DNA from 3 places in the Psychrobacillus sp. NPDC058041 genome. Region 1 is predicted to be linked to each of the others. Evidence: riboswitches for the same ligand, from Rfam matches in the RefSeq annotation. Region 1 holds a riboswitch; each other region holds the start of a gene.

The links. Region 1 has a riboswitch for S-adenosylmethionine ahead of metK (methionine adenosyltransferase). Riboswitches for the same ligand answer to the same signal wherever they lie in the genome.
Region 2: another riboswitch for S-adenosylmethionine. It lies ahead of mtnK (S-methyl-5-thioribose kinase); the one in region 1 lies ahead of metK (methionine adenosyltransferase).
Region 3: another riboswitch for S-adenosylmethionine. It lies ahead of metA (homoserine O-acetyltransferase MetA); the one in region 1 lies ahead of metK (methionine adenosyltransferase).

Annotation. Positions count from the first base shown of each region.
Region 1 is NZ_JBHVRO010000012.1:86,676-90,969, reverse strand. Features, by position in the region: gene ACFVR1_RS16850 (hypothetical protein) at 1-171, shown strand, start outside; gene pckA (phosphoenolpyruvate carboxykinase (ATP)) at 214-1,803, opposite strand; SAM riboswitch class I at 2,001-2,117, shown strand; gene metK (methionine adenosyltransferase) at 2,323-3,519, shown strand; gene ACFVR1_RS16835 (hypothetical protein) at 3,729-4,294, opposite strand, start outside.
Region 2 is NZ_JBHVRO010000007.1:81,107-85,400, forward strand. Features, by position in the region: gene ACFVR1_RS12485 (2-hydroxy-3-keto-5-methylthiopentenyl-1-phosphate phosphatase) at 1-192, opposite strand, end outside; gene mtnW (2,3-diketo-5-methylthiopentyl-1-phosphate enolase) at 197-1,411, opposite strand; SAM riboswitch class I at 1,480-1,585, opposite strand; SAM riboswitch class I at 1,761-1,916, shown strand; gene mtnK (S-methyl-5-thioribose kinase) at 1,991-3,181, shown strand; gene mtnA (S-methyl-5-thioribose-1-phosphate isomerase) at 3,178-4,233, shown strand; partial or broken gene ACFVR1_RS12505 (ABC transporter permease) at 4,238-4,294, shown strand, end outside.
Region 3 is NZ_JBHVRO010000002.1:271,621-275,914, forward strand. Features, by position in the region: gene ACFVR1_RS03855 (hypothetical protein) at 1-215, shown strand, start outside; gene ACFVR1_RS03860 (RAxF-45 family protein) at 290-421, shown strand; gene abc-f (ribosomal protection-like ABC-F family protein) at 533-2,398, shown strand; SAM riboswitch class I at 2,527-2,638, shown strand; gene metA (homoserine O-acetyltransferase MetA) at 2,723-3,631, shown strand; gene ACFVR1_RS03875 (aldo/keto reductase) at 3,913-4,294, opposite strand, start outside.

The DNA.
Region 1 (4,294 bases):
CTAAAATGGTTCACGATGTTTTTTAATATAAATGGAGACGAGCTATTAGAAGTGGGTCATTATGGGTCAGAAATAATTTTATATAAAACGGACGAAGAAAAAGCCAAAAAGTTTATTTCAATCTTTCCATCATCTATCACAACACATTATTATGATGAAAATGCAGATTAAAAAAGAGGATGTCACCATATTAATGGGACATCCTCTTTTACTTTATAAAGCTACTGGTCCGCCTTTAAGTGTAATATCTTCAGATACGGTACCGAATTTTTTAAAGTTCTCATGGAAAGCTTTTGCTAGTTCAGTTGCTTTTTTATCGTATGCTGCTTTGTCTGTCCAAGCATTACGTGGAATTAATACTTCAGAAGGAACGCCTTCTACTTGTTTTGGAATAGCTAAACCAAATACTGCATCTGTTTCAGTTTCTACATCGTTTAGTTTACCGTCAATTGCAGCACGAACCATTGTACGTGTGTAAGAAAGCTTCATACGACTACCAACGCCATATTCTCCACCAGTCCATCCAGTGTTAACTAAGAATACTTGTGCACCATGCTCGTCAATTTTCTTTCCAAGCATTTCTGCGTAAACAGTTGCATGAAGTGGAAGGAAAGGTGAACCAAAGCAAGTTGAGAATGCTGGTTGTGGAGATGTAATTCCACGTTCAGTACCCGCTAATTTAGATGTAAATCCACTTAAGAAGTGGTACATAGCTTGTTCTTTTGTCAATTTGCTGATTGGAGGCAATACGCCAAAAGCATCAGCAGTTAAGAATACGATCGTATTTGGATGACCTGCAACAGAAGGATCCACAATATTTTCGATATTTTGAATTGGGTAAGCTGCACGTGTATTTTCTGTTAATGAATTATCAGCATAGTTTGCAACGCGAGTTTCCGCATCAACAACAACGTTTTCTAATACAGTACCAAATGTGATTGCATCATAGATTTGTGGTTCGTTTTCACGAGTTAAATCGATACATTTTGCGTAACATCCACCTTCGATATTAAATACGCCATTATCAGACCAACCATGTTCGTCATCACCAATTAACTTACGACCAGCGTCTGCAGAAAGAGTTGTTTTTCCTGTTCCAGAAAGACCGAAGAATAATGCAACGTCGCCTTCTTCTCCAACGTTTGCTGAACAGTGCATAGGTAAAATGTTTTGTTCAGGAAGTAAGTAGTTCATAATAGAGAAAATAGATTTTTTCATTTCTCCAGCATATTCAGTACCACCGATTAATACGATGCGTTTCTCCATTGAAACGATAATAAAAGTTTCTGTTTTTGTTCCATCTACTGTTGGATCTGCTTTAAAATTTGGAGCACTTATGATTGTAAAGTCAGATGAATGGTTTGCAAGCTCTTCCTCTGATGGGCGGATAAATAATTGATGAGCAAACAAGTTATGCCATGCATATTCATTTATTACTTGAATACCTAGACGAGAATCTTTATCAGCACCAGCAAATCCTTTAAATACGAATAATTCATCTTGCTCAGCAAGGTATTTCGTTACTTTTTTATATAGTGATTCGAAAATTTCAGAAGAAATTGGTTGGTTTACGGAACCCCAATCGATTTTGTCTCTAGATATAGGCTCATCAACGATGTATTTATCTTGTGGAGAACGACCTGTATATTTACCTGTTTCTGCTTTCACGGCTCCCGTAGAAGTTAAAACAGCTTCGCCTCTTGATGTTGCTTTTTCTACAAGTTGCGGTACTGATAATTGAATGTTAACATTAGCACCAGATAACAATTCGTTCAGTTCATTCACAGTATCGATTGAATTCATATTGTATTTACCATCCTTTTAATTATTTTCCCTTATATAAACAGGGAGATGACTTTCATATGTGAAATAGTATAACACATTTAACTTAATAGTCTACACTAATGAATTGATTATTTTTATTATTTGTGAATAAATCGTCAACAAAAATGTGTTGACTTCTGAATGCAACTTAAGTATGATGATAAATTGAACGGATACTCTTATCCCGAGCTGGTGGAGGGGTCAGGCCCTATGAAACCCGGCAACCTGTAATATTTGTTTTGTTACAAAGGTGCCCAACCTGAGACAAGGTGAGATTCCTTGATTGATAAGAGTGAAAGGTGCTTATGAAATTAATAGCCTTTCCTCATGTGTAAGATACGTGAGTGGAAGGTTTTTTTTATGACATCGCCCTTTATCCTTGTGTGCCAAGTCCGAAACGGCTTCAAGTTTAATCTATTTGATTGAATGGCTTGACATGGGAATGAGTACCGTATCAATTCTTGAGAGAAATCTCGCAGGATATAGGAGGAATTTTTTATGACACAACGCAGATTATTTACATCTGAATCAGTTACTGAAGGGCATCCAGATAAAATTTGTGACCAAATTTCAGATGCAATTCTTGACGCAATTCTAGCAGAAGATCCAAATGCACGTGTTGCTTGTGAAACAACCGTGACAACTGGTCTTGTATTGGTTGCAGGTGAAATAACAACATCTACATATGTAGACATACCGAAAGTAGTTCGTTCTACTGTACAAGAAATAGGATATACTCGTGCAAAATATGGCTTTGACTCTGAAACTTCTGCAGTATTAACTGCAATCGATGAACAGTCAGCTGACATTGCGCAAGGGGTTGACCAAGCTTTAGAAGCTCGTGAAGGATCTATGACTGATTCGGACATTGAAGCAATTGGAGCAGGGGACCAAGGTTTAATGTTTGGTTACGCATGTAATGAAACACCAGAACTTATGCCACTTCCAATTAGTTTAGCTCATAAATTGGCTCGTCGTTTAGCGGAAGTTCGTAAGGATGAAACGCTAGATTATTTACGTCCAGATGGTAAAACACAAGTTACAGTGGAGTATGACGAAAATAATAATCCTGTCCATATTGATACGATTGTTATCTCAACTCAGCATCATCCGGAAGTTACATTAGAACAAATCCAAAAAGATTTAAAAGAAGTAGTGATCAATCCTATTGTTCCTGCTGATTTGATCGATGAAAATACAAAATATTTTATTAATCCAACTGGTCGCTTTGTAATTGGTGGACCACAAGGAGATGCGGGCTTAACAGGACGTAAAATTATCGTAGATACTTACGGTGGTTATGCACGTCATGGCGGAGGAGCATTCTCTGGTAAAGATCCTACAAAAGTTGACCGTTCAGCTGCATACGCTGCTCGCTATGTTGCAAAAAATATTGTTGCAGCAGGAATTGCTGATCGTTGTGAAGTTCAGCTTGCATATGCAATCGGTGTTGCACAACCGGTTTCTATCGCAGTAGACACATTTGGAACTGGAAAAGTAGAAGAAGCTCAATTAGTTTCACATATTCGTGAATTATTTGACCTTCGCCCAGCTGGTATTATTAAAATGCTAGATCTTCGTCGCCCAATCTACAAACAAACTGCTGCTTACGGACATTTTGGCCGTACAGACATCGACGCACCTTGGGAAAAAACAGATAAAGCAGAAGAGTTAAGACAAAAAGCAGGTTTATAATTAGAAAAAGCTGCCATAAAAACGGCTGGTATTGAAAGATTCCCTTATCAAAAAAGCGATACATTCCTAGAGAAATATAGGAATGTATCGCTTTTATAATTTTTAAAAGATAAGAAAATACCATGACTCAAGAGAAAGATGCCAACTATGAAGGGCAGCTTCCATATATTAATTCACTTACCTAACGATGCTTTTTCTAATTCCCAAAACTAATCTAAAATCTGTTCTATTTTTGGGAAATCCGGATTCTCCAAGAGATCCTTGCCTCCCCTCAGAAGATATAAGTAAAGATTTCCGTCTGGAATGATCGTTGCTTTTAAAAGTTGACCAGTCTCTTTCGAGTAAAAATAACGATCGTTATCATCTATACTGGAAGAAGTAGTGAATTTAAATCCATCGTAATCATTAAATAATTTGTCAAAGTAACTTTCATCTGCTTTCATGAATAGTATTTTATCTAATTTGTCCTGATAAAAATAGAATCTCACATTACCATCATAATCCAATATGAAGTCCGCCCCACTACCATCCTCGTAATCATCTATTGTATAATTTTTACCTAAGTGTTCTACTACTTTTGATTGGGAGTCACCCAACGTTACTCCAAGTAGATAAAATAAACCTTGTTTTTCGAAGAATGTAGGTTGGGTTAAATCTAGTTGTAGTTCGGTAGCAGATTGTTGTTCATTTTCATTAAATATTTCGTTAAAGACAAATAGCATTGCACAAGTTGCTAAAACAGCGGTTATCACCACATATCGCCATGTATGATTAG
Region 2 (4,294 bases), on a different contig from region 1:
CTGATCCTTTAAGGAAACAGGCAAAAGATCAAACATTTCTGCTACACCTTCACGAATAGACTGTCTTTGTCCTAAAATATTTTCCTTAATCGGCAAATATTCAGGAGGAGCAAATTTTTTCATGATAGAGATAATATTGTCTTGGTTCGTAATAGTGCCATCAAAGTCACAAAAGATAACAAGCTTATTCATATTCTTACCCCCATAAATCCAATGCTGTTTTTAATTCGGAGTATTGTTGTGCTGCTTCTTTAAGAGGGATTCCTTCAAGTACAGCCGTCACGGCTTGCCTAAAAGCTAGCCCTCCTCCTGTTGCACCGGCTGGATGACCATGTACTCCTCCGCCAGCATTAATAATGCTATCAAATCCATAATCCTCGATTAATAGAGGGACTAAACCAGGATGAATACCTGCAGATGGAACAGGGAAAGTTCGTTTTACTGTACTTATTTTCGTCAATTCTTCGCCCAATGAAAGTGCAGCTGTTTTTTCAAGCGCAACACTTCCATAAGGTGAAGGGAATAACGAAAAATCTGCCCCCGCATATCGTGTCAATTTTCCAAGTAGAAGTGGAGTTGCAACCCCGTAAAATGAGGAAGAAGTGAATGCCCCACTATAAGCAGGATGAGCCATAAAAGGCAGTTGGATATTATCATCTTCTACTAACTCTTGAAGTACATCCAGTCCATATGCATGAACATTTAATAATAGAGCATCTGCCCCAAGTTCCTTTGCTTTTTGTGCTTTTGCTTTTAATTGGGATGTTCGACCAGATAAATTAACAGCATAAAGAGTCCGATGTCCAGTCTCTTCATACACTTCCTGCAATACTTTTTTTGCAGTTGTAATCCGTTTCTCAAAAGGAGTGAGTGGATTTTCAAAAAGGATTTCATCATCTTTGACGAGATCGACTCCACCGAGTGCTTGATGTCGAAGCTGTTCTGCTAAGTAATGAATATCTCGACCAATTACTCCTTTGAATATACTCATGATAAGTGGACGATTATACACTTCCAGTTGGTCACGGATGCTTTCAATTCCAAACCTTGGTCCGGGAAACTGATCTAAAAGTTCTGGAGAAAATTCTAAATCTAGAAGCTTCACTTCACCATCTAGCGATAGTTTGCCAAATACAGTCGTTAAAATGGCAGGTAAATCAGCTGAGAAGTTTGCATTAGGATAGTTAATTTTTATTTCAGCTTTGATTTGATCTGGTTTTAGCGGATGAAAAGTATGTTCGAATTCATTAATCGAAACAACATGACCTTTATGTTTTTTTAATTGTTCTTGTTCTATCAATGGTAAATCCGTCCAAGATCCTATAGTTAAACCAAGTGCAATACCATCTGCTCTTTTTTCAAAAGAACCTGGCTTCCCATACACCTGATAGAGAGCTGATACTCCACTCATTTGTCATCACATTCCTTTAAAATAAAATAAAAACCTCTTCAAATAAGAAGAGGTTAATGTATAACGACTTCTTATTTCTCAGTCAAATGACTGCAAGAATTAGCACCGTTTCCAATAATCGGACCGGTTGCCGGGTATCATAGGGCTTGTCCCTCCACCTGCTCTAAATAAGAATAATTTATTCAATTGGTTTCACTTTGTATTGTCAAATTAATTACGATTATTTCACGCTCTTAGAAAATTGTCAATACAGTTTTTAGAAAGTTTATTGTATTAAAAAAAGATTGACAGTTCTTTTTTTAATATGTTAGGATTCATTTCAAATAGCATAAAGTTGTATGTAACAGCACTCTTATCAAGAGCAGGCAGAGGGTAATGGCCCTATGAAGCCCAGCAACCGACCGTAATACCGTTGTGAGACGGGGCGCTTTTCGCGCCGAGATGAAAAATCTCGTAAGGCACGGTGCTAATTCCATCAGAAAGGTAACTTTCTGAAAGATAAGAGGCGAGAGTTCTCTTATTCTGCGCCTCTTTCTTTGGAAAGAGGCTTTTTATTTTGTAAGGGAAAGGTAGAGAACAATGACAATAGCTACGAAGAGACAATATGAATCGTTAACTGAAGAGCGTGCGATTTTATATGCAAAAGGACTAAACTTTTTCTCAGAAGACGCTGAGTTAAGTTGCAGTGAAATTGGTGACGGCAATTTGAATTATGTATTTCACATTAAGGAATCTAACGGTGACAAAAGTTTAATCCTCAAACAGGCATTGCCATATGCAAAAGTAGTTGGTGAAAGCTGGCCACTCACATTAAAGCGTGCAATCATTGAAGCAAATGCGTTAAAAAAACAGTTTGAATTTGCAGCGGATCTTGTTCCAGTTGTATATGCTACCGATGAAGAGCTTGCAATTACAGTTATGGAGGATCTATCCCATCTAAAAATTGCACGTGAAGGATTAATCCAACTTGAACCCTATCCAAAGCTCTCGAAGGATATTGGTGAGTATCTTGCTCAAACACTGTTTCACACATCAGATTTTGCATTACATCCATTTGAAAAAAAGAGGTTAGTTTCCGAGTTTTCAAACCCAGAGCTATGTAAAATTACGGAAGAGCTTATTTTTACGGATCCATTTTTTGATCATGAAACAAATGATTTTGAACCTTCGTTAAGAGCAGAGGTTGAGGCAATTTGGAACAATGAAATTTTAAAGCTTGAAGTTGCAAAATTGAAGAGAAGTTTTATGACGGAAGCAGAAGCTTTGCTTCATGGTGATTTACATACGGGAAGTATTTTTGCTAGTGAAACAGAAACGAAGGTAATTGATCCTGAGTTTGCTTTTTATGGTCCTATTGGATTTGATATCGGGATATTTTTAGCAAACTTAATCGTTCAATCTATTACTAGAGAAGCAGAAGCGCGAAATACTATTGTTCAACATATCGAACAAACCTGGGAAGTATTTTCATCGAATTTTTCTATCCTATGGAAATCAAAAGGTATTGAAACATATAAGAATACGAAGGGATTTGAAGAATATGTTTTGGAGAAAGTTTTCCACGATACACTTGGTTTTGCTGGTTGTGAATTAATTCGAAGAACAATTGGTTTAGCTCATGTAAAGGATTTGGATGCGATTGCAGACGAAGAACAACGACTTGATTTCAAAAAACAAGCATTACAAGTAGGAGAGGCACTTATTTTAAAACGTTATGATTTACATTCTATTCAGGCAGTAATCTCGTTATTGGAGGAGAACCACAAATGAGTATTCCGCTATCAATTGAGTGGAACAATGAGGAGCTAAGAATTTTAGATCAGCAGAAGTTACCGCTTGAAATTGAATATGTAACACTAGAAACTCTAAAAGATGTGTATGACGCAATTATCACATTAAAAGTAAGAGGTGCACCTGCCATTGGTATTACAGCTGCATACGGTTTAGCTAAGGCAGCTCAGCACTATGAAACAAATACGTTGGAAGAATTTCAAGAACAACTAAAAAAAGACGCCATGTATTTAGGGGATTCAAGACCTACTGCAGTCAATTTAGTTTGGGCTTTAGAACGTTTACGTAGCACTGTTCAACAGACTGTAACTATACAAGAAGCGAAAAATCGTCTCTTAGAGGAAGCTGTAAATATTTACAAAGAAGATGAAGCTTCATGCCGAAATATTGGAGAATTTGCACTGTCTTTGCTTGGAAACCATACGAGAGTTATGACCATTTGTAACGCAGGATCCATTGCAACCGCGAAATATGGAACTGCACTAGCCCCATTTCATCTAGGAAGCGAACAAGGAAAACAGTTTCAGGTATTCGCTTGTGAAACTAGACCGGTATTTCAAGGTTCACGACTTACCGTTTGGGAACTTCAGCAATCTGGTGTAGATGTCACACTTATAACAGATAGCATGGCTGCGCATACAATCGGTGCAAAAGGTATTGAAGCAATTATTGTTGGCGCAGACCGAATCGTGGCAAACGGCGATACAGCTAATAAAATTGGAACACTTAATTTAGCTTTACTAGCACATGCATTTAACATTCCATTTTATGTTGCTGCTCCTTCCTCTACTTTTGATTTGACGATTCAATACGGTAAGGAAATACGGATTGAAGAGCGTCCAGCAGAAGAAATAACACATGTTGCAGGGAAGCAAGTGGCTCCACCAAATACAAAAGTATTTAATCCTGCTTTCGATGTCACACCAGGCAAATATATTACAGCAATTATTACGGAAAAAGGAATCATTTATCCAGAATACAATAAAAACATTCCTAAAATATTGGGTATAGAAAAAGGAGCGATATCATGAACACATTTTGCTTAACGGTTTAACCATTTTAAATTTACCTTATTATGCATTTGATATTATT
Region 3 (4,294 bases), on a different contig from region 1:
AGTTATTTGCAGTACTCTTAGTTTTCATATTGCTTAGCTTAACTGCTTGTGGTTTCAATAGAAATTCTAATGGACCGCCTAATACCCAAACCCAAATTAATGGTGATGCAAGTCCAAATGCTGTTCCAAATACAGGTAATAAAAAAGTGGATATGAAAAATGATGTTGGAATTCCAGATAAGAATGAAAATAATGACCACCTATTAGATAAATAAGGAAAAATTTATTTGGCATAAAATAAAAGATATGATAAAATATTCTCAACTTAGTGAACGGAGGTGAAGAAAGAATGAAAAACACTGTGAATGCACATGGATTTATATTGGAATTTTTATCCACGTCTTGTGCGATTACTCATGAAATTGAGCCTAACGGGACTAGTCTGTTCTTTTTTAGACAATTTAATGTAATTCACAGCTGATAAGCCATTCTTTCTGAACCACAATTTTAGGAGAAGACTGCTTATATGCAGTCTTTTTTCTTTGCAGAAAAATGCTTCCAGCTAAATCAGAGATGAGAGGAAGCGGAAAATATGATATGTACAATACAAGAAGTTAGTAAAATGCTTGGAGGAAACACGATTTTTGAAAATTTATCATTATCTATCAAAACTGGAGATAAATTAGGGATTGTAGGGCGTAATGGTAGTGGTAAAACAACGCTACTTACGTTAATAACTGGTTTAGAAATGCCAGATGTGGGTAGTATTCACTTCAAAAAAGGAACGAAAATTGGTTATTTAGCTCAAATACCATCATTTTCAGAAGACGTGTCCGGCATCGATGTATTAAATTCAGCATTTGAGGAACTAATAGAATTACAAACTAAGATGAAAGAACTTGAAGGAAAGCTATCCACCGACGACCCTAAGGAGTTAGAGAAATTACTTCAAAAATACGGAGAAATTCAGGAGGAGTTCACTAATCGTAATGGTTATGCGATTGATTCGGAAATCAACAAAGTCATAGAGGGTTTACAATTATCCTCCTTTGTGCATCAATCATTTATGACATTAAGTGGTGGGGAACAGACCAAAATAATGCTAGGTAAGCTCTTATTAACGAAACCTGACTTGTTGTTATTAGATGAGCCTACGAACCATCTAGATTTATTTGCAGTGGAATGGTTAGAACAATATTTAGTTTCCTATTCGGGTACAGTAGTTATTATTTCACATGATCGATACTTTCTAGATCAAGTTGTGACTAAAGTTGCTGACTTGGAGGATGGAGAAATAAAGTTATATCACGGGAATTATTCATCTTTTATTATCGAAAAAGAAGATGCATTAATGCGCGAGTTTCAGCAATATGAAGAGCAACAAAAAAAGATTAAGAAAATGAAAGAAGCAATTAAACGATTAAAAATATGGGCAAACGAAGCTGTGCCGCCAAACGCTGGACTTCATAGACAAGCAAGAAATATGGAACGGGCATTAGAAAGAATGGTGAAGGTAAGAAAACCACTTATAGATCCTAAAAAGATGAGCTTATCGTTTGAAGCCGCTCCTAGAAGTGGGAAAGAAGTGGTCATCATGGAGCAAGTATCGAAAAAATATGGAGAAAAAGTGCTGCTTCAAGATGCTAATTTAAACGTGTATTGGAAAGAACGTGTTGCCATTGTTGGACGAAATGGTACAGGGAAATCTACGATTTTAAAGTCACTTTTACAAGAATTACCGGTTGATTCAGGAAAGGTTCGTCTAGGTAGTAATGTCCGAGTTGGATTTCTGTCTCAGCACTTTGAAATAATGAATCCCAAAGCAAAGCTAATTGATGTATTTCGAAGTGAAGTAAATGTTTTAGAGGGAGATGCTCGTCACATACTTGCTAAGTTTATGTTTTACGGTCCAGATGTATTTAAAAGAGTAGGTGATTTGAGTGGGGGAGAGAGAATGCGCCTGCGACTCGCTCAACTTATGCATCAAGATATCAACTTATTAATGTTGGATGAACCTACGAATCATCTGGATATAGATTCAAGAGAAGTTTTAGAGGATGCTTTAGATGACTTTCAAGGAACAATATTAGCAGTTTCTCACGATCGATACTTTTTAAATAAATTATTTCCTAGAACTGCTTGGCTAGATCAAGGTCAACTTATAACTTTTGAAGGGCCTTACAAATGGGCGCGTGTAAAATGGGAGGAGCAGCAGTTAAAGCAGGCTGCCCTAGTTATAGATCAAAAAAAGGAACCTACAAAGTTAGTGAAAGTTAAGCCTCTAAATGCTCGACCGATTGAAGAAGAAATTGGGATATTGGAAGAGGAAATACTCTTGTTAAAGAAGCAAATTGATAAGGAACAAGACTGGTCAAAATACGAATACCTTCTATCGATCAAAAGTTCGAAAGAAAAAGAATTAGAAGTCTTGATGGAACAATGGTTGGAAGCTCAATAAATTCAATTTTTTGAGAGGGTTACTGAATTATTAGTATCGAAAAAATTTGTTTTATTATTAAATTTTATTGCTTAAATGTTCTGAAAATGATAAAGTTAAAACATTAATTTATCAAATTAAATAATATACTCTTATTAAGAGAAGTTGAGGGATATGGCCCTATGACGCTTCAGCAACCTCTGACATAGTCAGAAAGGTGCTACTTCCATCAAGATTGTTAATGATCTTGAGAGATAAGAACAAAGAGCTTGAAGGAAACCCTCTTTTCTTATCCATTAGAAAAGAGGGTTTTTTATTTTGTAAATGGAAAAGGAGACAAAATAGATGCCTATTAATATCCCACAGAAGTTACCTGCTACTGAATTGCTTAAGGAAGAAAAAATATTTGTGATGGATGAGGACCGCGCTTCCACTCAGGACATTCGTCCCTTGAACATCATTATTTTAAATTTGATGCCTGAAAAAGAAAGAACAGAATTACAATTATTAAGACTTTTAGGAAATACACCACTTCAAGTAAATGTAACGTTCTTAAATACAGCAACACATGAATCAAAAAATGTAAGTAAAACGCATTTAGATACTTTTTACACTACTTTTGAGCAAATAAAACACAGACGATATGATGGAATGATCATTACAGGAGCCCCAATTGAACACTTAGCTTTCGAGGATGTTGATTATTGGGAAGAAATAACTCAAATTATGGATTGGACCAAAACTAACGTGACATCTGTTTTACATATTTGTTGGGGTGCTCAAGCTGCATTGTATCATCATTATAGTATTGGAAAATATGATTTGCCTCAAAAATGCTCAGGGGTATATACACATCGAATTTCCGATCTAACAAACAATCTTGTTCGAGGATTTAATGATGAGTTTAATGCTCCGCACTCTCGTTATACTGCAGTATCTTTTGAAGAAATTCAAAACGATTCGAGATTGATACTTCTTGCAACTTCAGACGATGCAGGAGTTTTCCTTGTTATTTCTGAAGATAAAAAATATATAATGATCACGGGACATTTAGAGTACGATGCAGATACACTTGCAGAAGAATATAATCGTGATGTGAATAAAGGACTTGAAATCGATGTACCTAAAAATTACTTTCCAGATGATGATCCAACGAAACAACCGATAAATTCTTGGCGTTCTCATACGCATTTATTATTTTCAAATTGGTTGAATTATTATGTTTACCAAGAAACACCGTTTGAGTGGGAATAATTCAGCGGGGGCAGTCCGATGACGGATGTCCCTTAATTAGGTAGGAAGATTTGTGATATAGTCTCGATTTCATCAATTTGGTCTCGGATTTATTAGAGTTGGTTGCGATTTCATATACTTTAGTCTCGCTTAAGGATAAATTGGTCTTGTTCTGCCATTTGATGGAAGAAAGATGAACTTTAGTAGGGATTACAATATTGAACGAGACATATCATTCATGGAACTTGATAAAAAAGTTGTCTTTTAGCCAATTGAATGCCTTAAAGACAACTTCTCAAAGATTATTGGAAGATTTGGTCGATTTCTTTTATTTCTTGCAGGCTAAGTTGCACTTCTAAAGTCTTTATATTATCCAATACTTGCTCCGATTTTTTCGCTCCAGGTATAATCACATCGATTGTATCCTGCGCTAAATACCAAGCAAGAACTAAATTTGAAACTGCTACGTTTTTAACATTTGCTATTACTCGAAGTTGTTCTACTTTTTCTAGATTGCGATCAAATGCTTCCCCTTGGAATAAAGGATTTTTGGAACGGCCATCCTCAAAAGTACTATTTTTATCAAACTTTCCAGTAAGTAAACCCGATGCTAGTGGGAAATAAGGTATAAAGGAAATATTATGCTCGTTGGCGTAAGGTATTAAATCATTCTCTGCCTCTCGC